DNA from 3 places in the Bradyrhizobium sp. WSM1253 genome. Region 2 is predicted to be linked to each of the others. Evidence: predicted binding sites of a transcription regulator. Region 2 holds the regulator's gene; each other region holds the start of a gene.
What was found. The regulator PhoB, encoded in region 2, activates phosphate uptake and scavenging genes when phosphate is short. The targets are predictions, from matches to a motif close to TGTCATNNANCTGTCAT.

Region 1 (10,572 bases), 2.9 Mb from region 2:
GTGCTCGATTCCACGATCCGGCTGTCGATCGGCATCGAACACCCGTCGGATTTGATCGCCGACCTCGCGCAGGCGCTGAACGCAGCCGAACCTGAGGTGTGATGTCTGCGCCAGGGTTACGGGGAATCGAAAAGGGCGGCTGCTATGGCAGCCGCCCTTTTGCTGGTCTGTGCGAAGTTTACTTCGTCACCTGACCGCGGATCTCGCCGCCTGGATTGGCCGCGGTGTGGATGTTGACGTAGAGCTTGCCGCCGAGCAGATCGGCGGCCTGCGCGTCGGTCAGTGTCGCCGAGCCCTCGGCCGGGCTGGTGGCAGCGCCGGGAATCGGGATCGCGACGCCGGCGTTCTTGCCGGGCTCGGCGGGTCCGTGGAAGTGCGCAGCGGTGGCGGGGCCGGACAGGCCGGAATAGGTGACTTTCCAGGACAGCTTCTTGCTGGCGGCGTCGTAGTCCAGATCAGCCGTTCCGGTGCCGCTGCTGGTCGTTGCGGGGACCTCGGACTTGGCGTCGAGCGTTGCTTTCAGCTTTTCCGCGCTGGCCGAACCCGCAAAAGCAACGGCGCCAAGCACTGACATGGCGATGACGATCTTGTTCATGGTTTTTCTCCCTGCTGAACCCGTTTGGGCTGCCAAACTTCCAACAGCCGGCATTTCAGTTTATTCCCGTTTCAGGCCGCGGTGGGCTAAATTCTTCGTGGCTGGAGCCGCGAGGGCATCGGTCATAAGCTTCGCCGCGACGACGAAAGGACCGCATGTTGCGACGAACAATCTCCGTGGCGCTGCTCGCCGCACTCGCTGCAGCGGGCGTCTATTGGTGGCTCAGCGCGCCGGTGGTGGCGGCCGCCGGCACCGCGCCTGCCCGCGTGCCTGATCTTGCCAATGGCCAGGTGATGTTCAACGCCGGCGGCTGCGCCTCATGCCATGCCGTCCCCGACCAGCCCGATCGTCTCAGGCTCGGCGGCGGCGTCGCGATCAAGTCGCCGTTCGGAACGTTCTACGCGCCGAATATCTCGTCCGATCCGACGGACGGCATCGGCAAATGGAGCGAGGCCGAATTCGTCAACGCGGTGATGCACGGGGTCGGGCCGGACGGGCGGCATTATTTTCCGGCCTTTCCCTACACGTCCTATCAGCACGCCAGGCGCGAGGACGTGCTCGATCTCTTTGCCTATCTGAAAACGCTGCCGGCCGTTGCAGGCAAGGTGCGCGACCACGACGTGCGCTTTCCGTTCAACATCCGGCGCAACGTCGGCATCTGGAAATTCTTATTTCTGGACGGCAAGCCCTTCGTCGCCAACAGCGCGAAGTCGCCGCAGTGGAATCGCGGCGCTTATCTCGTCAACAGTTTTGGCCATTGCGCGGAATGCCACAGCCCGCGCAATGCGCTTGGCGGCATCATCGCCGGACAACGCTTCGCTGGCGGTCCCAATCCGGAAGGCGAGGGATGGGTGCCCAACATCACCCAGAAGGGCCTCGGCGAGTGGAGCGCGAAGGATATTGCCTATTTCCTGAAGACCGGCGAATTGCCCGACGGCGACAGCGTCGGCGGCGCGATGACGCGGGTGATCAAGAACACCTCGCAATTGCCGGAGGACGATCTCGCGGCGATGGCGGATTATCTCAAATCGCTGCCGCCGGTGGACGGTCCGCCGCGTCCCAAGCGCAAGGAGGGCGGCGCCTGATCAGGCCCGCCCTTTTCCGGACGGTCAACTCGCGCCAAACGCCTTGAAGGTGATGATGGTGAGGGTGTCCTGGATGCCGGGCAGCACCTGCACCTTCTCGTTGACGAAGTGGCCGATATCGGTGTCGTTGTCGACGTAGAACTTCACCAGCAGGTCGTATTGACCGGCCGTGGAATAGATCTCGGAGGCGATCTCGGCTTCGGCAAGCGCATTGGCGACCACATAGGATTGGCCGAGCTTGCATTTGATCTGGACGAAAAAGGGAACCATCGCGGTCACTCCGAAAGCATATCTGGCGGCTAATAGGCCAAACCCGGCCGGATTTAGCAAGCGAACTTGCTGGGTTGAGGCAGGCGCGCTAGGACGGGCCATGGCTTCGAAAACGCGGAAAATCGCCCCATGACGACGCCCGTCGCGCTGACCATTGCCGGCTCCGATTCGAGCGGCGGCGCCGGCATCCAGGCCGACCTGAAGACCTTTGCTGCGCTTGGCGTCTTTGGCGCTTCCGCCATCACGGCGCTGACCGCGCAGAACACCCGCGGCGTCACCGGCATTCACGCGGTGCCCGCCGAATTCGTCACCGCGCAGATCGACGCGGTGTTTTCCGATCTCGAGGTCGGCGCGGTCAAGATCGGGATGGTGGCGCAAGCGGCCAGCATCGATGCGATCGCGGCCGCGCTGTCGCGCTGGGCACCCCGGCATGTCGTGCTCGATCCCGTGATGGTGGCGACATCGGGTGATCGCCTGCTCGCCTCCGAAGCCGTCGACGCGCTGCGCATCAAACTGATGCCGCTGGCCTCGGTGATCACACCCAATCTGCCCGAGGCCGCGGCTCTGCTCGACGAACCGGTCGCGGCCAGCGAGGCTGAGATCGAGAGCCAGGGGCGCCGACTGCTGGCGCTCGGTTGCCGGGCAGTCCTGATCAAGGGCGGGCACGGCGAGGGCGCCGAGAGCATCGACTATCTCGTCGATGCCAGCACCACGATCGCGCTCGCCGCGCCGCGCGTTGCCACTCGCAACACCCATGGCACCGGCTGCTCGCTGTCCTCGGCGGTCGCCGCCGGGCTCGCCAGGGGCGAGGATCTCGAGCACGCCGTGCGCAACGCCAAGACCTGGATCAGCGCGGCGATCGCGGCCGCCGACCGCTTCAGCGTCGGTCACGGCCACGGCCCGATCCATCATTTCCACAAATTTTACTGACGCCGCTCGCGAGCGCGCCGCAGTTCCGGGTTCTTGCGGAGGGCGCTGAGGCGCCATGTCGCCTGATTGTCGCATGCGACTGATATTCGCGGGGTGGGCGAGGCAAGCGCGATTCGTATCCGAAGGTGCCTCAAAGGTTCAATTGGTCATCCCCCTGTCACGGGACATTGTTACAGGCTGGCGCATGGGAAGTTACGATGTGAGTGACGAGAGCCCGGAGCGGCGCTTTCGCACGTTGTTCATCTCCGACGTTCATCTCGGAGCCCGCGGTTCTCAAGCCGACCTTCTGCTCGACTTCCTGCGTTTCCATGATGCCGACACGATCTATCTCGTCGGCGACATCGTCGACGGCTGGGCGCTGAAATCGAGCTGGCATTGGCCGCAATCGCATAACGACCTGGTCCAGAAGCTTTTGCGCAAGGCGCGCAAGGGCGCCAAGGTGATCTACATCCCCGGCAATCACGACGAGTTCCTGCGCAACTATTACGGCACGCATTTCGGCGGCATCGACGTGGTCGAGAACACCGTCCACACCGGTGCGGACGGCAAGCGCTATCTCGTCATCCACGGCGACATCTTCGACCTCGTGGTGCAGAACGCACGCTGGCTCGCCCATCTCGGCGACAAGGCCTACGACTTCGCGATCCAGCTCAATCGCTTTGTCAACTTCTTCCGGCGCATGTTCAAGGTGCCCTATTGGTCGCTGTCGCAATGGGCGAAGCAGAAAGTCAAGAACGCCGTCAACTATATCGGCGCGTTCGAGCAGGCGCTCGCCGCCGAGGCGCGGCGCCACGATGCCGACGGCGTGATCTGCGGCCACATCCATTACGCGGTGATCCGCGACGAGGGCGGTATCCGCTACATGAACTGCGGTGACTGGGTCGAGAGCTGCACGGCGCTGGTCGAGCACGACGACGGCCATTTCGAGATCATCACCTGGGCGGACCAGGCCGAGAAGCCGGCACAGGTCCCGCAGGTTGCAGCCAGAGCTGCATGACAAGGGCAGCCTGATGCGCATCCTGGTCGCGACCGACGCCTGGCACCCGCAAGTCAACGGTGTGGTTCGGACGCTGACCAAGCTTGCCGACGCCGCCAAAAGTCTCGACGTCGAATTCTCGTTCCTGACGCCGCAATCGTTCCGCACCTTTGCGATGCCGAGCTATCGTGACGTGCGGCTGGCCATGCCGCGCCCGGGCAGAATCGCGAAGCTGATCGAAGAGGCGCATCCGGACAGCATCCACATCGCGACCGAGGGGCCGATCGGCCTGATGGTCCGCCGCTATTGCCGCCAGCGCAAGCTACCCTTCACGACCAGCTTCCACACCCGCTTTCCCGAATATGTCCGCGCCCGCGTGCCGGTGCCGGGCTCGCTGATCTGGCGGGCGCTGCGCCGATTCCACAGCCCCAGCCGCGCCGTGATGGCGGCAACGCCGGCGCTTGCCTGCGAGCTGACCGAGCGCGGCTTCGACAACGTCGTGCTGTGGCCGCGCGGCGTCGACACCCATTTGTTCCATCCCCGCGCGATTGATCTGTGCCTGCCGGCACCGGTGTTCCTCTCGGTCGGCAGGGTGGCGGTGGAGAAGAATCTCGAGGCGTTCCTCGATCTCGACCTGCCCGGCACCAAGGTAATCGTCGGCGATGGTCCGGCGCGTGTCGCGCTGGAAGAGGCCTATCCGGACGCGATCTTTCTCGGCGAAAAGCACGGCGAGGAGCTGGCGGACATCTACGCGGCCGCCGATGTCTTCGTGTTTCCGAGCAAGACCGACACGTTCGGCCTGGTCCTGCTCGAAGCGCTGGCGAGCGGCCTGCCGGTTGCGGCGTTTCCGGTGAAGGGGCCCCGCGACGTGATCGGCGATGCGCCGGTCGGCGCGCTCGATCACGATCTGCGCAGCGCCTGCTTTGCCGCGCTGGACATCTCCCGGCAGGACTGCGTGGAATTCGCCGCCAACTACACCTGGGAGGCCTCGGCCCGGGCTTTTATCGACAGCATTTTGGCGGTCGGCGCGGTGCTGCCGGGCCGGAACGGGGCGGAGCCGGCGCGATTCGTCGCCTGAGGCCCCAGAATGCTCGCGCGGAGATGCCTTGCCCGCGCCTCATCCGCCGCGATAACATCGGGCATGACAGAACAGCTCCTCCCGATCGGCCCTGCCGATATCGATGCCGCAGCCCGCGTGATCGCACCCTTCGCCGTCCGCACCCCGCTGTTGTCCTTTCCCGTGCTCAACGAACGCGTCGGCGCAAAGGTCTATCTCAAGCCGGAGATGCTCCAGCGCACCGGCTCGTTCAAGTTCCGCGGTGCCTTCAACAAGGTCGCCTCGATCCCGCAGGACAAGCGCGCCGGCGGCGTGGTCGCGTTCTCCTCTGGAAACCATGCCCAGGGCGTGGCGGCGGCGGCCAAGATCCTCGACATGCAGGCGACCATCGTGATGCCCGCGGATGCGCCGTTGTCGAAGCGCGAGCGCACCAAATCCTACGGTGCCGAGGTCGTGCTGTACGACCGCGACCGCGACGACCGCGAGGCGATCTCGCGCGGCATCGCCGAGAAGCGCGGCGCGACGCTGGTCAGGCCCTATGACGATCCCTTCGTGATCGCCGGCCAAGGCACCGCCGGCCGCGAGATCGCCGAGGACATGGCGGCGCTCGGCCTCGCGCCTGACATCGTGGTGGCGCCGGCCTCCGGCGGCGGCCTGATCGCGGGCGTCGCGACGGCCGTGAAGGCGCGCTATCCGCTGGCGCAAATCGTCGTCGCCGAACCCGAGGCTTTCGACGATCACGGCCTGTCCCTGACCGCAGGTCATCGCGAGCCGCACGGGCCGGCAGGCCGCACCATCTGCGATGCGCTGATGGCCCTGATCCCCGGCGAGATGACGTTCGCGATCAACAGCAAGCTGCTCGCGCGCGGCGTGACCGCGTCGGACAAGGAAGTCGGCGCGGCCGTCGCGTTTGCCTATCGCGAGCTGAAGCTCGTGGTCGAACCGGGCGGAGCGGTCGGCCTGGCCGCGCTGCTTGCGGGGCGACTTGATGTTGCCGGCAAGAATGTCGTCATCGTGCTCTCCGGCGGCAATGTCGACGCTGATTTGTTTGCGGAGCTGGTGGCCTGATACTCTAAATCTTCTGACATGAAGAAGGGCAGAGCGTCACCGCTCTGCCCTTTGTCGTGTGTGGCCGACCGCGATCAGTGCATGAAGCCGCGGTGGTTGTTGCCGCCGTTGCCACCCTGGCTCTGGTTCATCGACTGCCGAAAGTTGTTGCCGCCATTGTTGACCATGCGATTGGTCTCGTTGAACTGCGGGTGGTTGTTGTTCTGCACCTGCACCTTGTTCACGGGGTTGTCGCTGATCTTGGCGCCGTTGTTGATGCGGATCGGGTTGTTCTGCGTCTGAACGTTGACGGGCTTCGTGTCGATGGTCGTGCCGCCCTTGCCGACATTCACCGGCATGCTCACGATCTTGCCTGGATTGCCACTGATTGTGCCGTTGCCAGTACCGTTCGGCGTCTTGTTGGTCGCAGGCAGCGTCACGATCTTGCCGATGCCGCCATTGTTGTTGGTGGTGTTGGTCGGCGCGGGCAGGGTGACGATCTTGCCCGGGGTCTGCGACGGCGTGCCGTTCTGCTGGTTGGGCTGGTTGTTGCCCGCCGGCAGGTTGACGATCTGGCCGCCATTGCCGAGCTTGCCGATGCCGTTGTTGTCGCCCGACTTCTGCACGATCGGCAAATTGCCGTTCACTTGCGCACCGCCATTACCCTGCTGCAGCGGCATGTATTTGGGCTGGCCGAGATTGCCAATCTTGAAGGTCGGGGCGATATTCTGCGGCGCCAGGAACTTGGTCGCCTGCATCAAGGGGATCTGCTTCGGCTGCATCTGGAGCTTGAGCGCGACCTGCGCATAGGGCGTGTTGCCGTAGCTGTCGTAGAAATTCTTGTATCCGAGCGGCGAGTTCGCGAGCACCGCCTTGTGCCAGGCCTGCGTGAGCAGCAGGTTGTTGAGCAGCCAGCGGACGTGGTCGCACAGCGGGTCGTGCGGATACATCGTGATGAACTCCTGATAGTACTCGGGCCGAGCTTCCGACACGACGTAGTCATAGGCCTGGCGGGTCGAGCGGCTCGGCAGGTTGGAGGCCATCTGCACGACAGGCGCATTCACGGGCGCGCGGTTGGCGGCGACAGCGGTGTCGCCGAAGAAGGTGAAGTCCGACGTCAGCGACGAGCTCTCCCACGGGATCTGCGCGCCGCTGGTGGTCTGGTTCACTTCGAGGCGCACGCGCTTGAACAGTTGCTCGATCGGCACGTTGGGCTCGCGCGCGACGTTCAGGAAGGCCTGCGTGTAGGGGCTGTGACCGCCGGTGCCGTCCTGCGCTTCCGCGCCCGGCGCGGTCGAGTAACCGACGATCGAACCGTTCGGCGCATCGACGATCGCCAAGCCGCGGCCGGCATCGTTCACGTTCGGAAACGGGTTGTTGCGGCAGGCATCGAGGATGACGATGCGCATGCGGCTCGGGATCGTCTCCAGCGTCGACATCACGTCGACCAGACGGACGGAGTTGTTGACGAGCTCGGTCTGGCTCGAGACCTTGGCGTCGACGGGAACGAGGTAGTTCTCGCCGGCGAGCTGCACGCCGTGACCGGCGTAGTAGACCATCGCCACCGTGTTCGGACCGCGCGCCGACACTTTGGCGGAGAAATCCTGCACCACGCGAAGCATGTCGTTCTGGGTCAGGTCGGTCGCGGCGACCACTTCGAACCCGGCCGAATTCAGGAACTTCGCCATCGAGTCCGCGTCATTGTCGGGGTTGGCGAGCTGCGGCGCGTTCTGGTAGTTCGAATTGCCGATCACCAACGCGACGCGCTGTTCCGGGCCTTGCAGCGCGGTGGGGGCCGGCTCGACCGGGGCGACTTGCGCGGAAACAGGGCCGGAGGCGAAGCCGAACAGGCTTCCCAAAAGGCCTGCAGTCATTAGGAAAGATTTTAGGCGGAACATGGCGTGCTCCTTTGGCACTGATCTCGATACGAGATTGGTTGCCGGCAAGCTTGGCCGCGTTCGACTTTGAGGTCCGTGATCGCCATCACCATGGTAGGCTGCGTGATCTGAATCACGCTTGGAACCCGCCAAGGTGGGTGCACGATGGGAGGACAGTCCGTCACATGCTGAAATCGATCGATCCGATCCTCACGCCAGATCTGCTCTGGCTGCTGGCGTCCATGGGCCATGGCGACGATCTCGCTTTCGTCGATGCCAATCACCCCTCTGCGCGCATCGCGCAGAGCACGCATTCGCAGCGCCTGATCCAGTTGCCGGGCATCAGCATGCAGACCGCGATTCGCGCCATCATGTCGGTCTATCCGCTCGACGATTTCGATCCCGATCCGGTCCGCGTGATGATGCCGGTCGACGATCCCAGCCGCGTCCCCGACGTGCAGCGCACGGTGCTCGCGGAGATCGAGCGTGCCGCCGACCGGCCCGTCACGCCCGGAAAACTCTCGCGGCCGGATTTTTATCGCGCGGCGGCGGCGAGCTTTGGCGTCGTACAGGTCGGCGACAGCAGCAGTTACGGATGCTTCCTGATCAGGAAGGGTGTGATCAGCTAGCAGCGCGCGATCGAATGATGCGGGACGGCGTCACGCGTGCTCGAATGGTCCGACCTCGCGGATCACCTTGCAGATCTGCAGGAAGCCGCTGGCGTAGAACTCGGCATGTCCCCGCTTCATCGTCTCGACATGTTCGGGGTGAGTGCGCCAGGCTTCGAGCGCTTCCTCCGAGGCAAAACGGAACACGGTGAGCTCCTCGCCGTCGTCGGCCTTAAACGACTTGACCGACACAAAGCCGGGAAGACGGCTGACGATGTCGTACATGCGCGCGCCGAGCCGGTCGTGTTCGTCGACAGAGGCGCCGTCACGCAATTGCAGATCGCCAATGACAATCACTTCGCCAATCATGTTTCCTTGACCCTCGGTGATGGATTTCCGTTCCCGATCTCTTCGGTTTCGCGATGGGCTTTGTTACATCGCCCACCCGAATTTTGAATGGCCTGCCGGCATCCGACTGTCTATGGTCGGTCCATGTCGCGCTTTATGTGTCTATCTGTCGCTATCGTCCTATCGCTGCTGCCGGCTGTCGCGCCGGCTGCTTCAATCCAAAAGCGTCCCAAGCAAGCCTGGCATGGCTACGGCTTCCTGCCGGGCTATCGCCAGCCGCTGAGCAACAGCATTCCGCTCTATAAGCAGAAGGAAGCGATGCGGCGGATGTCGCCTAGCGACCGACGCCATTGGTACATCGATCCAGTTCCGCAATATTACGGCTGGGATGGTGAGTGGCGCTATTTCGGCCGGCCCGGCTTCGGCGGCGGCCGCTACAATGGCGGCAGTTTTGGCCCGTGCTGGACGCGGACGCCGATTGGCGCGGTGTGGAATTGCGGATGAGGGGCTGAGCGCGCAGCGGCTAGGGGAAGCTGCGGACGACCTCGATCAGGCCGACGATTGCGGTATTGAAGGCATCGAGGTCCTCGGCCGGAATCCAGTACTCCAGATGTGAGCGGCCGCCCGCCTCCTGCACGTCGTACTTCGCGATGAAGCTGCGCTCGACCTCGAAACGTGTCACAAAGCCGAGCCGCTCGCCGGGACATTCCAATTGCGCGCGATCTTGATGGCGTAGTCTTCCGTCAGCACCGGATAGTAGATCGGCTGGTCCGGCAGGCGCGGCGGAAACGCGCGCATGCCGGATTGCTGGATCAGCTCCAGGTCTTTCGGTCCGACGGGACGCCAGAGGTTGAGGGTGTCTTCCACGGAGGACATAGCTGCGCCGCCTTACGAGAAGAACGCGATCTTCTCGGCCTGGGTCATGCGGCGGATTGGCGCCATGGGGTCGTTTGCGGCGGCGCGGGGCTTTTGCAGGATGCCGCTGGCGAGGATGGTGGCGCCAAGTGAGGCTTCCGGAACCGGCGACGTCATCGGCAGCGTCGTGGCCTGCGCCGCGCCGAATGTCGCGGTGGCCGCCATGACCGGCGCCGGCTGCTCCATCACTTCGGCGGCGGCTTCCGCAATGGCGTTGGTGAGGCGCGCCAGCGATTCCATCGCGATCGGCGCTTCCTCCACCGGCTCCTCCACCACCGCTGCGGCGGAGACTGGCTCGGCTGCGGCCGGCTCCGGTGCGATCGGCTCCGGTATCTCGGCTGCGATGGGCGCTGCGGCCTCCGCAACCACCGGTTCCGGAACGGTCGCTTCCATCTCGACCGGTTCGATGATCTCGTCGAATTCCGGATCGGGTGCGGCCATCTCCAGGGCGATCGCGTCGAGTATGGCTTCGTCCTCGGCTTCCGCTGCGGCATCGAGCGAAAATTCGTCCGTCACCTCCACGAAGGCCTCAGTGGCCGGCTCTTCAAAAGCGGCGGCTTCAGGTGCGATCAGGTTCTCGCCGACGGTCTCCGGCTTGAGCGCGGCGTCCATCGCCTGCTCCGCAACCGAGAATGCCTCGGCGACGCCGGCCGCTTCCACGGCGGCTTCGGGCTTGATCGCCTCTGCGATGTCCTGCGGCGCCTCCGTAAAAGCCACGGCTGCTTCGCTGGCCATCGCCGCAGGCGCGGCCTCCGCCAGCGGAGCTTCCGCAACAGGCGACGGTGTCTCCTGCACCGGAGCCGGCGAGGGGCGCGCGGCCTGCGGCGTTGCGTCAGCGTCGGTCTGGTCGATCCGGTCCTTGAG
Region 2 (10,572 bases):
CGCCACTGGTCAGCTGATGCTCGACCAGACCAACATCCTCGACGGCAAGCTGGACCTCAATTTGCTGCGCGCCCGCGTCGGCATGGTGTTCCAGAAGCCGACGCCGTTCCCGATGACGATCTACGAGAACATCGCGTTCGGCATCCGCCTGTATGAGAAGATCTCGAAGTCCGAAATGGACGGCCGCGTCGAGAAGGCGCTGCGCGGCGGCGCGCTGTGGAACGAGGTCAAGGACAAGCTCAACGCCTCCGGCCTGTCGCTCTCCGGCGGCCAGCAGCAGCGCCTCTGCATCGCCCGCACCGTCGCGGTGCGGCCCGAGGTGATCCTGTTCGACGAACCCTGTTCGGCGCTCGACCCGATCTCGACCGCCAAGGTCGAGGAGCTGATCCAGGAGCTGTCCGAGGATTACACGATCGCGATCGTCACCCACAACATGCAGCAGGCGGCGCGCGTCTCCGACAAGACCGCCTTCATGTATCTCGGCGAGCTGATCGAGTTCGACGACACCAGCAAGATCTTCACGTCGCCGACCGACCGGCGCACGCAGGATTACATCACCGGCCGGTTCGGCTGAGGAGACGCGACATGGCTTCCGAACATACCGCAAAGGCTTTCGACACCGACCTCCAGGAACTCACCCGCCTGGTCGCCGAGATGGGCGGCATCGCCGAGCGCATGATCGTCGAGTCCGTCGACGCGCTGATCCGCCGCGACGTCCCGCTCGGCCAGCGCGTCGTCGCCATCGACACCGAGCTCGACGCGCTGCAGAAGCGCATCGAGGAGCGTGCGGTGCTCACCATCGCCCGCCGCCAGCCGATGGCGGTCGATCTGCGCGAGATCGTCGGCGCCATGCGCGTCGCGACCGATCTCGAGCGCATCGGCGACCTCGCCAAGAACATGGGCAAGCGCGTCGCGGCGCTGGAGACGGACTTCCATCCGCTCAAGCTGTTCCGCGGCCTCGAGCACATGACCGACCTCGTGCAGCAGCAGGTCAAGTCGGTGCTGGACGCCTATGCCGCGCATGATTTGCCGGCGGCGATGGCGGTGTGGAAGGGCGACGAGGAAGTCGACGCCATCTGCACCTCGCTGTTCCGCGAGCTCCTCACCTACATGATGGAGGATCCGCGCAACATCTCGTTCTGTATTCACCTGATGTTCTGCGCCAAGAACATTGAGCGGATCGGCGACCACGCCACCAACATCGCCGAGACCGTGTTCTACATGATCGAGGGCCAGGCGATCACCGACAAGCGGCCGAAGGGCGACATGACGACCTTCGCCAACACGGTACCGAACACCTGAAGACTTAAGGGAGCGACGACCCGATGGGCGCACGCATTATGGTGGTTGAGGACGAGGAAGCCCTGACCGAGCTTCTCCGCTACAACCTCGAAGGCGACGGCTATGACGTCGAGACGGTGATGCGCGGCGACGACGCCGACACCCGCCTCAAGGAGCACATCCCCGATCTGATCGTGCTCGACTGGATGCTGCCGGGCCTGTCAGGCATCGAACTGTGCCGCCGGCTTCGCACCCGTCCCGAGACCAAGCAGCTCCCGATCATCATGCTCACCGCGCGCGGCGAGGAGAGCGAGCGGGTGCGGGGTCTTGCGACCGGCGCCGACGATTACATCGTCAAGCCGTTCTCGGTGCCGGAGCTGCTGGCGCGCGTGAAGGGCCTGCTGCGGCGCGCGAGCCCCGAGCGGCTCGCCACCGTGCTTGCTTTTGGCGACATCGAGCTCGACCGCGACAAGCGCCGCGTGGCGCGCTCAGGCCGGCCGATCGATCTCGGTCCGACCGAATATCGCCTGCTGGAGTTCTTCCTGGAGCACCCGGGCCGGGTGTTCTCGCGCGAGCAACTGCTCGACAGCGTCTGGGGCCGCGACATCTATATCGACGAGCGTACCGTCGACGTGCATATCGGCCGCCTGCGCAAGCTGCTCAATCTCGGCCGCGAGCAAGACCCGATCCGCACCGTCCGCGGCGCCGGCTACGCGCTGGATGATCGGTTTGCGAAGGCGGAGCAGGTGTAGGGTTGCAGGCTTGTTTGTTGGCGAGCTGTCCCTGCATTCTCCGATGTCGTCCCGGACAAGCGAGCGCTGATCCGGGACCCATAACCACAGGGAGTGGTTTGGCGAAGACTCCGAGTTACCCCTTTCGCACGACTACTGCGTGCTCGGAGTATGGGTCCTGGCTTTCGCCAGGACGACACTGAAATTATTGAACTGTCTTTGCGCGACGACTTGCCGTGATTACCGCGGACCCGGCTTCACCGGTGCGCGGCGCCGATCCGACGCCGGCTGGTACGCAACACGCGAGTGCTGGGCGCAATAGGGCAGGCCGGACAGCGCCCGTCCACCGCAGAAGAAGAAGTCCGGGCTCGAGGGATCGCCGACCGGCCAGTGGCAGGTCGCCTCGTTCAATTCGAGCAGCGACAGCCGCTGGCTCATCGGCACCACGTTGTCGTAGGTGACCGGATCCGGCTCAGCCTCGACCTCGAAGGCCTGCGCCAGCGCGGTGTTGCCGCGCGAGATCGGGCGGCTCACCCGCATCATGTGCTGCGCGGGGCGCGCCTTGCGCGGCCGGGGCGCTGCCGATGATGGGCTCTTGGCGCGGCCCGAAAGACCGAGCCTGTGCACTTTGCCGATCACGGCATTGCGGGTCACATTGCCGAGCTCCGCCGCGATCTGGCTGGCCGAAAGTCCGGCCTCCCAGAGCTTTTTCAGCTGCTCGACGCGATCATCGGACCAGGTCAAAACCGTCATTGCACCCTTTCCCTCGCTGCGCGCCAGCCATCCTGGGGCCTCGCAGCGAATGCCTAAGCCTTCAAAAACCCGTGCCGCCAGAATCCCTTAAGGCTCGCCGGGCGCGTCTTGAACGCCCGAACGTTTACGCCGGTACATAAGGACTTAAAGATCAGAACCACTGCACGAGATGTCGTATCTGACAATCCAAACGCTACAATATGGCGTGACTCCCGCGCAAGAGTCCGCCGACTCGCTTCCACATGTTCCGTGGCTAAATCCCGCAAAATCGGCACCGCAAGACTACGGATTCAGCGTTTCGCGAGGCTTTCCGGGCGGCATTGACACCCGTTTCACCAGGCCTAAGATAGTCGCACGTGCCGCCCTCAAGAGGCGGCACGTTTCGTTTTCCGGGCCGGTCGATGGTGCGTTGCGTAATGCACGCTTACACCGTCCGCAACATTCAAGTGACCGTCATGACTAACAGCGCAGCGCCGCATTTGCTCCCCGTTTTCGCCAGGTCCGACCTCGGTTTCGAGCGTGGCGAAGGCTGCTGGCTGATCGCGACCAATGGCGAGCGCTATCTCGATTTCACCTCCGGGGTGGCGGTGAATGCGCTCGGCCATGCCCATCCGGCGCTGGTCGCGGCGTTGCAGGAACAGGCCACGAAGCTCTGGCACATGTCGAACCTGTTCCAGAGCCCGGACGGCGAAAAGCTTGCCGCGCGCCTGTGCAATGAAAGTTTCGCGGACTTCGTGTTCTTCTGCAATTCCGGCGCCGAAGCGCTGGAATGCGTGATCAAGGTCGTGCGCCGCTATCACGCCGCGAAGGGCCATCCAGACCGCTATCGCATGATCACCTTCGAAGGCGCCTTCCATGGCCGCACGCTGGCGACGCTGGCCGCGACGGGTTCGGCAAAATATCTCGAAGGTTTCGGCCCACCCATGGAGGGCTTCGACCAGGTTGCGCATGGCGATCTCGAGGCAGTGAAAAAGGCGATCGGTCCGCAGACCGCCGGCATCCTGATCGAGCCGATCCAGGGCGAGGGCGGTGTGCGTTCGGCAACGCCTGCCTTCCTGAGGGCGTTGCGCCAGCTCTGCGACGAGCGCGGCCTGTTGCTCGCCTTCGACGAGGTGCAGACCGGCATGGGCCGCACCGGCGATCTGTTCGCATACCGCCGCCTTGGCGTCGAACCTGACGTGATGTCGCTGGCCAAGGCGCTCGGCGGCGGCTTCCCGATCGGCGCCTGCCTTGCGACCGCGGAAGCGGCGTCCGGCATGACGCCGGGCTCGCACGGCTCGACCTTCGGCGGCAATCCGCTCGCGATCGCGGCGGCGAACGCCGTGCTCGACGTCATGCTCAAGCCCGGCTTCTTCGACCACGTGCAGAGGATGTCGCTGCTGCTCAAGCAGAAGCTCGCTTCCGTGATCGACCGTCATGGCGATGTCGTCAGCGAAGTGCGCGGCGAGGGCCTCCTGATCGGCATCAAGGCCGTGGTGCCTTCCGGCGATCTCGTTGCCGCCTTGCGCGCAGAAAAGCTGCTCACCGTCGGTGCCGGCGACAATGTCGTGCGTTTCCTGCCGCCTTTGATCGTCACCGAAGCCGAGATCGAGGACAGCGTCGGGCGGCTCGAGCGCGCCTGCACGGCGTTGTCCGGCAACAAGCGGGCGGCAAGCTGATGAGCACGTCGCCCGATAAAACGCCCAAGAAAACACCGAAGCACTTCCTCGATATCAACGAGCTGCCGCTGTCGGAGCTCAAGCGCATGCTGGCCGCGTCCTCCGCGATGAAGGCGAAGCAGAAGGCGCATCAGCCGGTCAGGCCGCTCGAAGGCAAGACGCTGGCGATGATCTTCGAGCGCCCCTCGACGCGGACGCGGGTGTCTTTCGATGTCGCCATGCGCCAGCTCGGCGGCGAGCCGATCATGCTCACCGGCGCCGAGATGCAGCTCGGCCGCGGCGAAACCATCGCCGACACCGCGCGGGTGCTGTCGCGCTATGTCGACGCCATCATGATCCGCATCCTCAATCACGATGCGCTGCTGGAGCTTGCGGCGAACGCCACCGTGCCCGTTATCAACGGCCTGACGCGGCGCTCGCATCCCTGCCAGGTCATGGCCGACCTGATGACCTACGAGGAACATCGCGGCCCGATCGAGGGCAAGACGGTGGCCTGGACCGGCGACGACAACAACGTGCTGGCGTCCTGGGCGCACGCCGCCGAGCGCTTCAAGTTCCAGCTCAATGTCGCGACGCCTCCGGAGCTCGCGCCGAAAAAAGCGATGCGCGACTTCATCAAGGCGACCGGCGCGCCGATCATGCTCGGCACGGATGCCGAAGCCGCCGTGAAGGGCGCCGATTGTGTCGTGACCGACACCTGGGTGTCGATGGGCGACAAGGAAGGCGAGCACCGCCATAACGTGCTCAAGCCCTATCAGGTCAATGCCCAGCTGATGTCGCTGGCCAAGCCCGATGCGCTGTTCATGCACTGCCTGCCCGCCCATCGCGGCGAGGAGGTCACCGACGAGGTGATCGACGGTCCCCAATCCGTCGTGTTCGACGAGGCCGAAAACCGCCTGCACGCGCAGAAGGGCATTCTGGCCTGGTGCTTCGACGCGGTGAAGTAACGCGGGCCGGTGAAGTAGCTTTGGATCGTCGTCCTGGCTTTCGCCAGGACGACACCGAGTTTGCCGTGCTTGCGTACGATCCGTTCTGCATTCCGGATGCAGCCGCCCCCCTTCCAATTCCGCCTTCCGACCCCAAATAAAGCGCCATGGTTTCCCAATCCCCTGACATGAAAACCGGGCCCGAAGGCCCGGTTCGCGCGCCATCCGCGGTTCCCATCGATGACGCCGTGCTGCCCTACGAGGTCGACGCGCTCGACGTGCGCGGTCGCCTGGTGCGGCTTGGTCCGGCGCTCGACGAGATCCTGACCAAGCACGATTATCCGGCGCCGGTCGGCAAGCTGCTCGGCGAGGCCATCGTGCTGACCACGCTGCTCGGCTCGTCGCTGAAGTTCGAAGGCCGCTTCATCCTCCAGGCCCAGACCGACGGTCCTGTGTCGTTCCTGGTCGTGGACTATCAGGCGCCGGATCGCCTGCGCGCCTATGCGCGCTATGATGCCGCGCGCCTCGGCGAAGTCCAGGATTCCGGCAAGACTTCCGGCGCGCTGCTGGGCCACGGTCATCTGGCCATGACCATCGACCAGGGCCCCGACATGAGCCGCTACCAGGGCCTGGTCGCGCTCGACGGCGGCAGCCTGGAAGACGCCGCTCATGAATATTTCCTGCGCTCCGAGCAGATCCCGACGCGCGTGCGCCTTGCCGTCGGCGAGGAGTGGCGTTCGAATGACGGCGGCAAGCATCGCTGGCGTGCCGGCGGCATGCTGATGCAGTTCCTGCCGAAGGCGCCCGAGCGCGCGCGGCAGGCCGATCTGCATCCCGGCGATGCGCCCGAGGGCGTCGAGGTCCATGCCGTCGCTGAAGACGATGCCTGGGTCGAGGCGCGCTCGCTGATCGAAACCGTCGAAGACGTCGAGCTGATCGATCCCGAGCTGTCCGGCGAGCGGTTGCTCTACCGTCTCTTCCACGAACGCGGCGTGCGCGTGTTCAATCCGCTGCCCTTGAAGGCGCAATGCTCCTGCTCGCGCGATGCGGTCGCATCGATGCTGAAGAGCTTTTCGTCCGACGACCGTGCCGCAATGGTCAAGGACGACAAGGTCGTCGTGACCTGCGAGTTCTGCAGCTCGGTGTACGAGTTCACACCGGATGAGGCGGGCGTCGAGGACGCGTAGCGCGGTGCCGTAGGGTGGGCAAAGCGAAGCGTGCCCACCATTTCCAGCGCTAGTTCAACACCCGCTTGTTATCCGGGCTGTCCAGCGAGAACGTCGGCACGTCGATCTCGAAGCGTTCGCCGCTTGCGCTGACCATCTGGTAGCGGCCGGTCATGAAGCCCGAGGCGGTCGTGAGCGGCACGCCGGAGGTGTATTCGAAGCGTTCGCCGGGCGCGAGCGTCGGCTGCTCGCCGACGACGCCCTCGCCTTTCACCTCCTGCTGCCGGCCGGTGGCATCGGTGATGATCCAGTGCCGCGTCTTGAGCTGCACGGTCTCATCGCCGGAATTGGTGATGACGATGGTGTAGGCCCAGAAATAACGGGAGCGGTCGGCCGACGACTGCTCCGGAACAAAGTTCGGCTCGACGGTCACTTCGATCTGGCGGGTCACGGCGCGGTACATGATTGCCATCATACCGAAAACCGCCCGGGAACCAAACGCCGGAGGCGGCCTTGGCGACATCGTCCCGCCTGAATTCGCAGGGAAGTACACGTCCAAGTGTAGGTCCAAACGTACTTGCATGTGATCCGGTGGCTTTGCGAGATGACGGCCGGACCGGTACACTCCTTGCCACGTCGCGATTTGCGGAAGGGTTTTTAGGCCCCCGATGACTATTGCCGACCAAGTGACGGGATCGACGATCGCGGGAACCGCTAAACCTGTGGAGGTCAAGTCCGCGGGGGCAAAGCGGCGCGCGGCCGCGCCGGCCATTTCGCTGCCCGCCATCGGGGAGCGCGAGCTCCGGCTCGACCTGTTCCGCGGCCTTGCGCTGTGGCTGATCTTCATCGACCATTTGCCGCCGAGCCTTCTGACCTGGTTCACGATCCGCAATTACGGCTTCAGCGACGCCACCGAGATCTTCATCTTCATCTCCGGCTATACCGCCGCCTTCGTGTACGGTCGGGCGATGCTGGAGTCCGGCATTGTCGTCGCCACCGCGCGCATCCTGCGGCGCGTCTGGCAGATCTATGTCGCCCACGTCTTCCTGTTCACGATCTTCCTTGCCGAAATCTCCTACGTCGCGACCAGGTTCGAGAACCCGCTCTACACCGAAGAGATGGGCATCATGGATTTCCTCAAGCAGCCCGACGTGACGATCGTGCAGGCGCTGCTGCTGCGCTTCCGTCCGGTCAACATGGACGTGCTGCCGCTCTATATCGTGCTGATGCTGGCGCTGCCCTTGATCCTGTGGCTGATGAAATGGCGCCCCGACGTGACGCTCGGCCTCTCGGTCGCGCTCTACGCGGTGACCTGGGAATACGACCTCTATCTGTCCGCCTATCCGAACGGCTTCTGGGCCTTCAATCCCTTCGCCTGGCAATTGCTGTTCGTGTTCGGGGCATGGTGCGCGCTCGGGGGTGCGCGACGCATGTCGCGCATTCTGGCTTCGCGGGTGACGATGTGGATCGCGATCGCCTATCTGGTCGCGGCATTCTACGTGACGCTGACCTGGTATGTGCCGCAGCTCTCCCATTTCATGCCGAAGCGGCTCGAGCAGTGGATGTATCCGATCGACAAGGCCGACCTGGACGTGCTGCGCTTCACGCATTTCCTGGCGCTGGCCGCGCTCACCGTACGCGTCCTGCCGCGGGACTGGCCGGGCCTGAAATCGCCATGGCTGCGGCCGCTGATCCTGTGCGGCTCGCATTCCCTGGAGATATTCTGTCTCGGCGTCTTCCTCGCCTTTGCCGGCCATTTCATCCTGGCCGAGGTCTCGGGCGGCCCGGTCATGCATGCGCTAATTAGTCTCTCCGGAATTCTGATCATGTGGGCCATGGCCTGGCTGATTTCGTGGTACAAGCGGGTGGCTGACAAGAGCGGTTCGAAAACCAAAAGCGCCGTCGGCAGCGCCGATATGGCGGGAGGGGGCTGATGAAGGCGAAGGTTTTCCTGAGCCTGATCCTGCTGTGCGGTGGTCTCGCCGCGCCTCCGGCGCGCGCGGACGATGCTGCGCCGGCTGCTTCAGCCGCGCCCGCAGCCTGTGAAGTGCCGTCCTATCTGCTCACCAGCGAAAGCCAGCTTCCCAAGGTCGCCGATGCCGTGAAGGCCGGCAAGCCGCTCGAAATCCTGGTCATCGGCAGTCGCTCGACCACAATTCCGGCTTCCGAGGACGCCTCTTATCCGGCGCGGATGCAGGCCATTCTGAAGGACAAGCTGTCGCCGTCCGAGATAGTCCACGTCTCCGTAGAAATACAGAGCAAGAAAACGGCCGAGGAGGCGGCCGCCAGTTTCGTTAAGCTGATGGAAGCAAAAGCACCTACTTTGGTTATCTGGCAGACCGGGACTGTCGATGCTATCCGAGCCATCGATCCCGATGATTTTCGCGGCGCAGTGACCGGAGGGGTTGTTGCGCTGCAAAAGGCAGGGGCTGACGTCGTCTTGATGAACTTGCAGTACAGTCCGCGTACCGAAACCATGATCTCGGTGCCGCCATACCTCGACAATATGCGGGTGGTGGCGCAGGAGCACGATATTCCGCTGTTCGATCGTTTCGCGATCATGCGGCAGTGGAATGACCAGGGGCAGTTCGACCTGTTCAGCCCGTCGCGCGGGCCTGAGCTGGCGAAGCAGGTCCATGATTGCCTTGGCCGGGCGTTGGCACAGTTCGTGATCGACGCTGCGCATCTGGAGCCGGCCCAGCAGCAAAATTGAGGTCTAGCGTTAATGAGTTCTCTCCGCCCTTTTTGCCTGACGGCATGGCTGGCTGCGCCTGCAGCAGCGGTGCTGCTGTTGCTGAGTCCGGCCTCGCAATCGCACGCGCAGACGCAGGGCGCGCAGGCAACGCCGGCCCCGCAGCAGTCGGCTAATCCGGCTCCCGCTTCACCGTCCCAGACGACCGTCGCAGCGACGTCCCCCGACCAGCGCGGCATCACGGCGCGCGCCATCGACAAGGTGAAGCAGGTCGCGAAATCCGCCGGCGACGTCTTCAGCCGCGTGCCCTGCCTGTCGCCGAAGGGCGGCGCTAAGGCGATGGGCTCGCTGCCGCATGTCGCGGGCAAGCTCGTCGCCGGCCAGCCCGTCGTCATCGTCGCATTCGGCTCGTCCTCGACCGCGGGATTCGGTGCGAGCTCGCCGGAGTTCAACTATCCCAATCGTCTTGCCGCGCAGCTGCACCGGCACTATCCGACAGCCGACATCACCGTCGTCAATGCCGGCGTCGGCGGCGAGGACGCGCCCGAGATGATGAAGCGCCTTCAGAAGGAGGTGATCGACGTGCATCCGGATCTGGTGATCTGGCAGGTCGGCACCAATGCGGTGCTGCGCAATCTCGATCCCGGCGATACCGCCAAGCTCGTCGAGGACGGCATCAGCCGCATCCAGGCTGCCGGCGGCACCGACGTCGTGCTGGTCGATCCGCAGTATTCGCCAGCCGTCAACCAGCGCGCCGAGAGCGCCGGCAAGATGGTGAAGCTGCTCGGCAAGGTCGCTGAGCTCCGTCACGTCGGCATCTTCCCGCGCTTCGAGGTGATGCGCGACTGGCACGAGAAGCAGTCGCTTCCGGTCGAGAGCTTTGTGATCGCCGACGGCCTGCACATGAACGATTGGGGCTACGCCTGCTTCGCCCAGCTCCTCGGCGACGACATCATCCGCTCCGTCGGCCAGATCAAGCTCGGCGTGAACGTGCCCGCGGACCTGCGGACGTACCGGCCGATGTAGCTTGGTGCCGTAGGGTGGGCAAAGGCGCGCTCTTCGCGCGCCGTGCCCACCATCTATCGGCACCGCGATCGTGAAGGGTGGGCACGCTTCGCTTTGCCCACCCTACGATTCCGAGTGTGTGGCTACGCCTTCTCCAGCGCCGCGGTCAGATCCTCGATTAGATCATCCGCGTGCTCCAGCCCCGCCGAGAAGCGGATGAATCCCTCGCTGATGCCGAGCGCGGCGCGGTCCTCCGGCTTGAGGCGCTGATGCGTCGTGGTGGCGGGGTGCGTGACGAGGCTCTTGGCGTCGCCGAGATTGTTCGAGATCTTGGCAAGCTTGAGCTCGTTGAGCACGCGG
Region 3 (10,572 bases), 3.4 Mb from region 2:
GGGCGTGGGCGCGGTCCTTCTCGCCGAGGAGGGCTTGTTCGGGAAGGATACCCAGCCGCTGGCACATTGGATCGAGCGGCAGCCGCCCTGGTCCGACCTGCCCTTTGTCATTCTCACCAGCCACCGCGAGCAGCCGGCGGTGGTTGCCTGGCGCCGCAGCATCGTCGAGACGCTCCGCAACGTGTCGCTGCTCGAGCGCCCGGTTCAGCCGATCACGCTGACGAGCGCAATTCAATCCGCAATGCGGGCCCGCCGGCGGCAATATGAAATTCGAACCTTGCTGCAGGCGCGCGAGCGGACGGCCCAGGAGCTCGAGAAGCTCGTGGTCGAGCGCACCCGTGCCCTCGAGGAGGCCAACAAGCATCTGCGGGCCGAAATGGAAGAGCGCGCCCGCGTCGAGGAGACCCTTCGTCAGGCCCAGAAGATCGAAGCCATCGGACAATTGACCGGCGGAGTAGCTCACGACTTCAATAATCTGCTGATGGTGATCTCCGGCGGATTGGACATGCTCGACCGGCAGACTGATCCTGATCGGCGGCGTCGGCTGTTGGAAGGAATGGTTCAGGCGGCGCAGCGTGGTGCGGGCCTGACCAGGCAGCTTCTGGCTTTTTCACGGCGGCAGAAGCTCCGGCCCGAGGCCGTCGACATCCCGGCGCAGATCGGCGGCATGCGCGAATTGCTCGATCGGAGCCTGAGAGGCGACGTTCACGTCGAGTTCGATTTTCCGGAGGGGCTTTGGCCGGTGGAGGTTGATCCGGGAGAGCTCGAACTGGTCATTCTCAACCTGGCCGTCAACGCCCGCGATGCGATGCCGAACGGTGGCACGATCGTCGTCCGTGGCGAGAACCTGGCCGGCCTGAACGAGAACGAGATCGCGGGCGATTACGTTCGCCTGTCCGTGGTCGACAGGGGCGTTGGAATGAGCCCCGAGATCCTGGCGCGGGTCTTCGAACCGTTCTTCACGACCAAGGACGTCGGTAAAGGCTCAGGCCTGGGGCTTGCTCAGGTCCACGGATTTGCGACGCAGTCACGCGGAATGGTTCGAATAAAATCGATCGTCGACGAGGGCACCAGCATTGAGCTCTATTTGCCGCGATCCAGGAATGTCCCCTCGGGTGAACGGCATCTCATCGACCTGAACAGGGCGCGTCCCAAGAGGGCTAATCATGGCCGGGTTCTTCTCGTCGAAGACGACGACGAGGTCGCCGCGCTGGTCAGCGAGATGCTTGCGCAGCTCGGTTACCAGGTCACGCGCGCGGCCAGTGCCGCGGCGGCTCTCGGTGCCCTAGCGGACGGCCGCTCCGTCGATCTGGTGTTTTCCGATATCGTGATGCCGGGCGGCATGAACGGTGTCGAACTCGCGTCCGAGATCAAGAGAAGGCGAAGCGACATCCCGGTCCTGCTGACGAGCGGATACGCCGAAGCCGCGGTTCACGACGCCGAAATGGCCGGCATCCGGATCCTGTCGAAGCCCTACCACATCGACGAGCTCGCCGCAGCGCTCAGCGCTGCAAAGTTGGACTTTGCGACAACCGCAGGATCTGCCTTAGCGAAGACTCGGGGCTGACCATTCGCGCGACAATCAACGGCGGGGCTATGGCTTGCGGGCGCCCCTCCGCAATTGTGCGCTCGGCCATCGTGCCGCGGCGTACAACAATGCGACGCACGAATGCAACGCGGTCGCCTCTCGGTTGCGAAGACACGCATTCGTCCTCTGCGGGTTAAACATTTCCGCCGCTACGCTTGGGCTGTGATGATTGCCAAAATCGGCCCGCAAATGCAGCCACTTTCAGTCGCTATTTGAGACCATTTCAGCCAAACTGTTATTGGTTTCTTTGCAGGGGCAGGGACCTTCAGTTTGGAGCCCTGCAATGTTCAAGTCGGTTCTTTCCGCGTGTCTCGTCGTTGCCTTTAGTTTCGTCGCTTCTGAAGCACGGCCCTATCGCATTCATCAAGCAGCCGAATGCAACGTCACGATGCCCTGCGACTTCTCGTATTCGCAAACGCGCCGTGAGAGGACTTCCAGGTCGTTCCTAACTCCCAGGTCCTCACTCCAATCCTATCGCGCGACGCAACTGACAGCGGCCGACGCAGGCGGCGCCGCGACGGCGAGCCTCTCGGGCGGTCGCATCGTCGGTAGTCGTCCCGCAGGTTGCCCTTCCTCCTTCTGCGGCTGCGGGGCTGCTCTGCGCGTGTTCGGCCGTATCGTGCCGGAATTGAATCTTGCGTCGAACTGGCTGCGCTTCCCGCGGACATCACCCGCACCGGGAATGGTCGCAGCCCGACACGGACATGTGTTCGTCCTCGAGCAACACCTAAGCGGGGATACCTGGCTGGCTTACGACGCCAACTCGGGCGGACACGCGACGCGAATGCATGCGCGTTCATTGCGTGGCTACACGATCGTCAACCCGCGCGGCGGTTCGGTCGCTTGAGACGCCGGGCGACAGGTGCGTCACGAGACCTGGTGCGCCATCGCGCGAAACGCCTTGTCAACCCCGCACTGAAGTAATATTCGTATTTATAGAAGTTCGGATAAGGCGTAGTTTGTGCGCATCCCAGCCTGCTACAAGGGCGTTTCGCGATCGTCACGAGACGTGGGCCGGGAGGCGGTGGCCGCGACTGCGTCGACGCGCTGGGCAGGCTGCAGGGCGGGTTTTCCCGTGAGCAGCTGCACACGCGGTACGACACGGCGCTGACAGCCTCCTCGTTCGGTCTCGATGGCGAGCGCACGCCAGGCATCGAGGACAGGGGCGGGGAGGTGCGCGGACGGCAAAATCGTGTGGTCCTGACGCCCGGGGTCTGTGCGTCAAGTCTTGTGGTGATGCTCTGCCCAACCGGGTCAGCACATCAGCCATCCGCAAGGCGACGGGGGCAATAGTGCATCGCTCCCCGGGGAGAGCGCGTCATAAGCCGTAAAACCATTCGCGCAGGGAAGGCCGGTTGCCGGCGTCACCTGTCGTCCACCCCGTGCGCGTCTTGCTCGCACACGGGACTACGGGTGCCAGCCGGCGCCCGGCCTTCCCTGCGCCCTTTCTTTCGAGAGGGTGCTAAGACTAGAGCAAAGCTCGGGCAAAATGAGCCGCGAGAATGCGAAAGTGTGCCTGCAAGCCGGGAACGGGAATTGGGTGATCGCGACGGGACGATAGAGCTACGCGCTCTCCGTCTCCCGGTGCACGTCGTGCACCACGAGGCCCATGCCTTCGTCGGGCATCTTGATCCAGTCGCGGCGCTTCAGGGTGCGCTTGGTGTCTTCGTAGCCGGAGGTCCAGTGCTCGCGCATCGAGGTGCCCGAGAATTCGTGGTCCTTGGCGTCGCCCTCGTAGGCCTTCTGCTGGTAGATCAGATGCAGGATTGCGATCTCAGGCATGTGGCGCAGGCTCGACTTGAGTTTGCGCTCCTCCTCGGAGAGCTGCTCGTCGGGCAGCTTGGCCAAGGCCTTGTAGAGCAGGACCTTGAGGTTGTGGGTTCGGCGGTAGACGTCGGTGTTGTGGCGGGTGCGCGAGGAATACATGATGTCCTTGTGGCGGGCCATCACGTCCTGGATCGAGCGCGGCAGCACGCCGCGTGCGCTGAACAGGTCGACCTGGAACACCAGCGAATTGAGCGCGTCTTCCTGGTCGAGCAGGTGCTGAAGCGGCGTGTTGGAGACGATGCCGCCGTCCCAGAAATGATCGGTGCCGATCCGCACCATCGGCAGTGCCGGCGGCAGGGCGCCGGAAGCCATGATGTGCTCCGGCTCGATCTCGTCGTGGGAATTGTCGAAATAGATGAAATTGCCGGAGAGCACGTTCACGGCGCCCACCGCGAAGCGAACCTTCTTCTCGTTGATGAGGTCGAAGTCGACGAGCTCGAGCAGGCTCTCTTTCAGCGGCATCGTGTCGTAATAGCTGGTGGCGGTCCGGGCGCCGACCGGGCTCAGCCAGGGATTGACCTGATGCGGGCTGAAGAAGCCCGGTTGGCCCATCGCCGACGTCATCCACGCGCTGGTGAGATTGCGCCACTGGCGGAAGATGTCTCCGTCAGGCGTGTAGTGCCAGATCTTGCGGTTGGTGATGCGCTCCCAGAAGATGCGCAGCGCCTCGAGCCGCTTCTCCGGCTTGTTGCCCGCGATGATGGCGGAGTTGATCGCGCCGATCGAGACGCCACAGACCCAGTCGGGCTCGATGCCGGCCTCGTGCAGCGCCTGGTAGACGCCGGCCTGGTACGCGCCGAGCGCGCCGCCACCTTGCAGCACCAGCGCAACGCGGTCGCAACGCTCGGGCCGCCAGCCTCGTGCGGGAGGCTGATGCGTCTGATGGGGCGGTTGCGAGGTGCGAGCGTCCATGGTGATGCCTCCTGCTTCTTCAAACGATTGCGTTCCGCGGTGACGCCGTGATGACAATTCTGGCGTCGACGCATCGCTTGCATGCGCCATCGCCGCCTTGGGAATGGCTGCGGTCGTGCGGCTGACGGAAATCCTTCACATCGCAGTCAATGACGGCGGCTAGCAATCTGCATCGCCGCCTGACGCTGTCGGGCGGGCATCACATGAGCACCACGAGAGGAGACCGGCGATGCGTAGGGAAGAGTTACTGAGGCTTCCATCCATGCCGGCGGCTGGGCCGAGCTATCCGGCAGGGCCCTATCGCTTCGTCAACCGCGAATTCCTCGTCATCACCTACGAGACCGATCCGGACCTCATCCGCGCCGGCCTGCCTGAGCCGCTGGAGCCGATCGACCAGCCGATCGTGCATTACGAATGGATCAAGATGCCGGATTCCTCCGGCTTCGGCAGCTACACCGAATCCGGTCTCGTCATCCCCGCGCGCTTGCACGGCGAGGAGGTCAACTTCGTTTCGCAGATGTATCTGGACGACGATCCGCCGATCGCCGCCGGCCGCGAGATCTGGGGCTTTCCCAAGAAATACGCCCATCCCAAACTCGAGATCGTCAAGGATACGCTGACGGGCAGGCTGGAATATGCCGGCCAGCTCGTCGCCATGGGCACGATGGGCTACAAGCACGAGAGCATGGCCGGCAATGGCGACCTCACCCGTGCGACCCTGTCGAAGACGCAGATCAATCTGAAGATGATTCCCGGCGTCGATGGCCGCCTCGATATCTGCCAACTGGTCGCGATCAACCTCATCGACATCGTGCCGAAGGGCTCCTGGATGGGGCCCGGCCGGCTGCATCTGGTGCCGCATGTCAATGCGCCCGTCGCCGATTTCCCGGTCCGCCGCTGCCTCGGCGCGCATCATTACATCGCCGACCTGACGCTGCCGTTCGGCCGCGTCGTGCACGACTACATCAGGGAAGCAGAGGCGGCGGCTCCGACCGTGCTGGCGGCCGAGTAGGGCGCTATCATCAAACTGTAACAATGCCGTAATTGAGTACCCGCATGGATCCGGACGGTGCCGTCAGCAATCTTCCGGAGCGGGGCATTCGTTGACGGTTGGGGTTGGTCATGGCTGAGCCGGCGAAGCTTGTCAGCGCGATATCGGATGCCGTGCCTGGCATTCCCGGCCTGGTGTGGGCGTTCCGCCTCCACGGCGACGGCAGTGCCGAGGCGCTACCGGTCGACCAGCCGATCGAGTTCAGCCACGACGGCCGGCTCTGGCTGCATTTCAACCTCACGGACACGCGCGCACGGCCGTGGATCGCCGCGTCGCAACTGCCGCCGTTGGCGCGCGAGCTGTTGCTCTCGAACGACACCTTCCAGCAGCTTCACGTCATCGACCACTGCGTCTACGGCGTGTTCTCCGACCTCGTGCGCGACATCGGCAGCGCGACGGAGGAGACCGCGTTCCTGCGCTTCGCCATGACCGAGCGGCTCCTGATCAGCGGCCGCCATCAGGCGCTGTGCTCGGCGGATGCGACACGCCGGGTGCTCGAAGGCGGCTACCGCGTCGACAATGTCGCCCATCTCCTCGAAAAGATCGTCGATGAGGTCGCCGACACGCTTGATAGGATGGCCGATAAGCTCGGTCAGGAGATCGACGAGATCGACGAGATCGAGGAGCGGATTCTGGCCGACGACGCCAAGCCGGAGATGCGCCGCAATCTTGGCCGGCTGCGCCGGACCTGCGTCAGGCTGCATCGCCAGCTCACCGGCCTGCGTACGCTGTTCCATCGCCTCGACCAGAAGAACACCGACCACCTTTCGCCGGACCTGCGTATCCAGGCCGGCAAGCTGGCGCAGCGGCTGGACGGCCTCGACCACGACATCGTGGAGCTGCGCGAACGCAGCCGCCTGCTCGAGGAGGAGCTGCGCTTCAAGAACGAGGAGCAAAGCAACAACCACCTCCACACGCTCTCGATCGTGACCTCGCTGCTGCTTCCGCCGACGCTGATCACCGGCATCTTCGGCATGAACACCAAGGGCCTGCCTCTGACCGAGGTCGAGAGTGGATTTTTCTGGGCGGCTCTCCTGATGGCCTCGTCGGTCGGCGCGGCCTATCTCTTCATGCGGCGTACCGGTATCTTCAAGTAAAGCACGCCAGTCGGTATCAGCCGTGATCGGGACCGCACATCTATTTCCGCTGCGAAATGCGGCCGCGATTGTGCTGGCCTGGACGATCGCGAGCACCAGCGCGCTGGCCGGCGCCAAGGACGAGAACGCGGCGGAGTGGCTAGCTCCAAAATGGTTCAACGAGTGGCATGACGGCCTCGCCAACAAGGGCCTGAATTTCGGCGCCGCCTACATCGCCGACAACATTGGAAATTTGTCCGGCGGCGTTAGGCGCGGCGCTATCCATTTCGGCCGGCTCGATCTTTCGGTCGATGCCGATCTCGACAAGCTGGTCGGCTGGAGCGGCGGCCGCTTCTACGCCAACGCGTTCGTGATCTACGGGCGAGGCCTCAGTCGCAACTACATCATGAATCTCGCGACCATCAGCGAGATCGAGGCGTTGCCGGACCAGCGGCTCTACAATGCCTATTTCGAGCAGAGCTTCTTCAACGACCGCTTGAACATCAGGGCCGGCCAGCAGGCCGCCGATGTCGAGTTTTTCGACAGCCAGACCGACGATCTCTTCATCAACGGCACCTTCGGCTGGCCCGCGATCAAGGCCTCGAATCTCCCGGCCGGCGGCCCGGCACCGCCAATCGCAGTCCCCGGCATTCGCATCAAGGCCGCGCTGACCGATCAGATCACCGCGTTCGGTGCCGTGTTCAATGGCGATCCGTCAGGCCCGGGCAATCAGGATCCGCAGCTGCGCGACCATCATGGTCTTGCCTTCCGCGTCAACGACCCGCCTTGGGTGATCGGGCAGGTCCGCTTCAACTACGACCTCGATATCGGCGGCCGTTCGCTCGCCGGCAATTTTACGCCGGGCGCCTGGAAGCATTATGGCTCGTTCGACAGTCAGCGCTTCGCCACGGATGGGCGGTCGATCGCCGATGCCGACGGCAGCGGCATTCCGGCAAAGCTTCGCGGCAATTACGGTATCTTCGCGGTGATCGAGCAGGTGCTGTACCGGCCGCCGGAGGTCAGGGAGAGCACCACTTCGGCCTCGATCCCGGGTGTCACCGCGTTCGGCCGCATCGCCTACAGCCCGCCGGACCGCAACCTGATCGATCTCTATCTCGACGGCGGCATCGGCTTTGTCGGCTTCGTATCCGGTCGTCCGCTCGATCGCTTCGGCGTGGCGGCGGCCTACATGCGCATCTCGAACTCCGCGCGCAACCTCGACGTCGATACCCAATTCTTCACGGGCATCCAGAGCCCAGTGCGCAGCAACGAGACCCTGATCGAGATGATCTATGAGGCGCACATCAAGCCGGGCTGGCTGATCGCGCCGTACTTCCAATATGTGTTCCGTCCCTCGGGCGGCATCCCGAATCCGGACGACCCGAGCGGTGTTGCGCGGATTGGTGACGCCGCGGTCTTCGGCGTCACCACCACGATCAGGTACTAAGCCATCGCGGCTTGCGGCTTTGGCTTCGGTTGTCGCGAGAGCGTCAGCACGATCAGCGAGGCGAACACGCAGAGCGCGCCGGCGATGAAGAAGGCGGGCAGGTAGCTCTGATAGACCGTCCGCGAGAAACCGGCCCCGAAGGCGGCGGTGCCTGCACCGAGCTGGTGGCCGGCAAAGATCCAGCCGAACACCAGATTGGCGCGCTCGGGCCCAAATTTCTGCGCGATGAGGCGCACCGTGGGCGGTACGGTTGCGATCCAGTCGAGCCCATAGAACATCGCGAAGATCGAGAGCCCATAGAACGAGAAATCGCTGAAGGGGAGGAAGATCAGCGAGAGCCCGCGCAAGCCGTAGTACCAGAACAGGAGGTAGCGGTTGTCGTAGCGGTCCGACAGCCAGCCCGACATGATGGTGCCGAAGAAGTCGAAGATGCCCATCGCGGCCAGCAAGCCCGCGGCCTGCACCTGCGGGATGCCGAAATCGAGGCACATCGGAATCAGATGCACCTGCACCAGGCCATTGGTGGATGCACCGCAGACGAAGAACGTCGCAAACAGGACCCAGAACGCGCTGCTCTTCGAGGCGTCGCGCAGCGTGCCGAGTGCAACGCCCGTGATCGAGCCATGGCTGACGGGCGGCGCGGGCAGGGGTGTGGTGCCTTTGTCGCCAAACGGGCGCAGGCCCAGATCGCTCGGACGGTCGCGCATCGCGAGCAGGACCGCCAGGGCAGAAACACCAAGCGCGATGCAGACGAAGCCGAGCGCAAGCCGCCAGCCGAAACGTTCGGTCAGGCTTGCCAGCAGCGGCAGGAACACGAGCTGACCGGTGGCGACGCTCGCGGTCATGATGCCGACGACGAGGCCGCGCCGTGCCGCGAACCAGCGCGTCGCGATGGTGGCGCCCAGCACCAGCGCAGTCATGCCGGTGCCGATCCCGATCACGACGCCCCACAGCGCGACGAGCTGCCAGACCTCTGTCATGCCGAGCGAGAGCACCAGCGCCGAGACCACGATGAGCTGTGCGGTCAGAGTGACGTTGCGCAGGCCGTAGCGGTTGAGCAGGGCAGCCGCGAACGGCGCCATCAGCCCGAACAGGATGAAGCGGATCGACAGCGCGGAGGAGATCTCCGCCGTGCTCCAGCCGAACTCCTTCTGAAGCGGAACGATGAACACGCCGGGCGCGCCGACCGTTCCGGCGCTGATCAGCGCGGTGAGGAAGGTTACGGCGACCATCACCCAGCCGTAGTGGATATTGCGGCGGCCGAGCGTCGCCGCGAGCCAGTTCGAGATCATTGGGCCTCAATCTTGATGGGCAGGATTTGAAACACCTGCGCGAGTTTGCAGAATGGCACGGGACGCGTCCGTCTGAAATGACGGAGTTCCCTCATTTCCGGACTTTTACGTCAGTGCGTCAGGCGCTCCACCGCGATCGCGGTGGCTTCGCCGCCGCCGATGCAGAGCGCCGCCACGCCGCGCTTGAGGTTTCGCGCCTCGAGCGCATGCAGCAGCGTCACGATCAGCCGTGCGCCGGTGGCGCCGATGGGATGGCCGAGCGCGCAGGCGCCGCCGTTGATGTTGAGCTTGTCGCGGGGAATGCCGAGATCGCGCTGGGCCGCCATCGCCACCACGGCGAAGGCTTCGTTGATCTCGAACAGATCGACATCGCCGGCGCTCCAACCGATCTTGTCGAGCAGCTTGCGGATCGCTGGGATCGGCGCCGTGGTGAACCATTGCGGCTCCTGGCTGTGGGTGGCGTGGCCCTTGATCTCTGCGAGAGCCGGCAGGCCGCTGCGATCGGCGAGCGAGCGCTTCGTCAGCACCAGCGCGGCGGCGCCGTCGGCGTTGGCGGAGGAGGCCGCCGGCGTGATGGTGCCGTTGGCGCGGAACGCCGGCTTCAGCCCGGGGATCTTTGCGGGATCGACCTTGATCGGATGCTCGTCATTGGCAACGATGCGGGGACCTGCCTTCTCGCTCAGCGTGATCGGCGCAATCTCGGCCTTGAACGCGCCGCCCTCGACCGCCTTGCGCGCGCGGCCCAATGTTTCCATCGCATAGGCGTCCTGGTCCTTGCGGGTGAACTGATAGGCTTCGGCGGTAGCCTCGCCGAAATCGCCCATGGAGCGGCCGGTCTCGTAGGCGTCTTCGAGGCCGTCCATCATCATGTGGTCGATGATGCGGTCGTGGCCGGCGCGGTAGCCGCCGCGCGCCTTGGCGAGCAGATACGGCGCATTGCTCATGCTTTCCATGCCGCCGGAGACGACGATCTCGGCCGAGCCGGCGCGGATGATGTCGTGCGCCAGCATGGTCGCCTTCATGCCGGAGCCGCAGACCTTGTTCACGGTGGTCGCGCCGGTGGCGTCGGGCAAGCCGGCGGCACGCGCGGCCTGGCGCGCCGGGGCCTGGCCCTGACCCGCGGGAAGGACGCAGCCCATGAAGACCTCGTCGACCTTCTCCGGCGCAAGCTTGGCACGCTCGAGTGCCGCGCCGATCACGTGCGATCCGAGCTTGTGCGCGGGGAGCGGCGACAGCTCGCCCATGAAGCGGCCGAGCGGGCTACGGACGGCGGAGACGATGACGACGGGATCGGCGGCTTCGGCCATGGAGGAGACTCCCTAAAATGTCACATATGTAAGATTATGATCATCATATGATGCGGCGCAAAAAATGCAACT

Region 1: the regulator PhoB is predicted to act here: its motif matches at 3,025-3,041, upstream of BRA1253DRAFT_RS34790 (UDP-2,3-diacylglucosamine diphosphatase).
Region 3: the regulator PhoB is predicted to act here: its motif matches at 4,367-4,383, upstream of BRA1253DRAFT_RS06305 (acetoacetate decarboxylase).

The regions. Positions count from the first base shown of each region.
Region 1 is NZ_JH600073.1:7,207,100-7,217,671, forward strand. Features, by position in the region: gene BRA1253DRAFT_RS34765 (cystathionine gamma-synthase family protein) at 1-102, shown strand, start outside; gene BRA1253DRAFT_RS34770 (CHRD domain-containing protein) at 179-595, opposite strand; gene BRA1253DRAFT_RS34775 (cytochrome c) at 751-1,680, shown strand; gene BRA1253DRAFT_RS34780 (Lrp/AsnC family transcriptional regulator) at 1,705-1,950, opposite strand; gene thiD (bifunctional hydroxymethylpyrimidine kinase/phosphomethylpyrimidine kinase) at 2,080-2,880, shown strand; gene BRA1253DRAFT_RS34790 (UDP-2,3-diacylglucosamine diphosphatase) at 3,065-3,877, shown strand; gene BRA1253DRAFT_RS34795 (glycosyltransferase family 1 protein) at 3,891-4,934, shown strand; gene BRA1253DRAFT_RS34800 (threonine/serine dehydratase) at 4,998-5,981, shown strand; gene BRA1253DRAFT_RS34805 (caspase family protein) at 6,056-7,858, opposite strand; gene BRA1253DRAFT_RS34810 (RbsD/FucU family protein) at 8,023-8,466, shown strand; gene BRA1253DRAFT_RS34815 (antibiotic biosynthesis monooxygenase) at 8,497-8,814, opposite strand; gene BRA1253DRAFT_RS34820 (hypothetical protein) at 8,938-9,297, shown strand; partial or broken gene BRA1253DRAFT_RS34825 (ADP-ribosylation/crystallin J1) at 9,317-9,669, opposite strand; gene BRA1253DRAFT_RS34830 (hypothetical protein) at 9,682-10,572, opposite strand, start outside.
Region 2 is NZ_JH600073.1:4,258,315-4,268,886, reverse strand. Features, by position in the region: gene pstB (phosphate ABC transporter ATP-binding protein PstB) at 1-574, shown strand, start outside; gene phoU (phosphate signaling complex protein PhoU) at 586-1,302, shown strand; gene phoB (phosphate regulon transcriptional regulator PhoB) at 1,326-2,033, shown strand; gene BRA1253DRAFT_RS21735 (GcrA family cell cycle regulator) at 2,253-2,765, opposite strand; gene BRA1253DRAFT_RS21730 (aspartate aminotransferase family protein) at 3,221-4,423, shown strand; gene argF (ornithine carbamoyltransferase) at 4,423-5,370, shown strand; gene BRA1253DRAFT_RS21720 (Hsp33 family molecular chaperone) at 5,517-6,536, shown strand; gene apaG (Co2+/Mg2+ efflux protein ApaG) at 6,586-6,990, opposite strand; gene BRA1253DRAFT_RS21710 (OpgC domain-containing protein) at 7,184-8,449, shown strand; gene BRA1253DRAFT_RS21705 (hypothetical protein) at 8,449-9,228, shown strand; gene BRA1253DRAFT_RS21700 (SGNH/GDSL hydrolase family protein) at 9,241-10,233, shown strand; gene BRA1253DRAFT_RS21695 (O-succinylhomoserine sulfhydrylase) at 10,356-10,572, opposite strand, start outside.
Region 3 is NZ_JH600073.1:900,780-911,351, reverse strand. Features, by position in the region: gene BRA1253DRAFT_RS06315 (response regulator) at 1-1,567, shown strand, start outside; gene BRA1253DRAFT_RS45055 (hypothetical protein) at 1,872-2,435, shown strand; gene BRA1253DRAFT_RS06310 (patatin-like phospholipase family protein) at 3,152-4,327, opposite strand; gene BRA1253DRAFT_RS06305 (acetoacetate decarboxylase) at 4,557-5,339, shown strand; gene BRA1253DRAFT_RS06300 (transporter) at 5,450-6,475, shown strand; gene BRA1253DRAFT_RS06295 (carbohydrate porin) at 6,498-7,901, shown strand; gene BRA1253DRAFT_RS06290 (MFS transporter) at 7,898-9,193, opposite strand; gene BRA1253DRAFT_RS06285 (acetyl-CoA C-acyltransferase) at 9,304-10,500, opposite strand.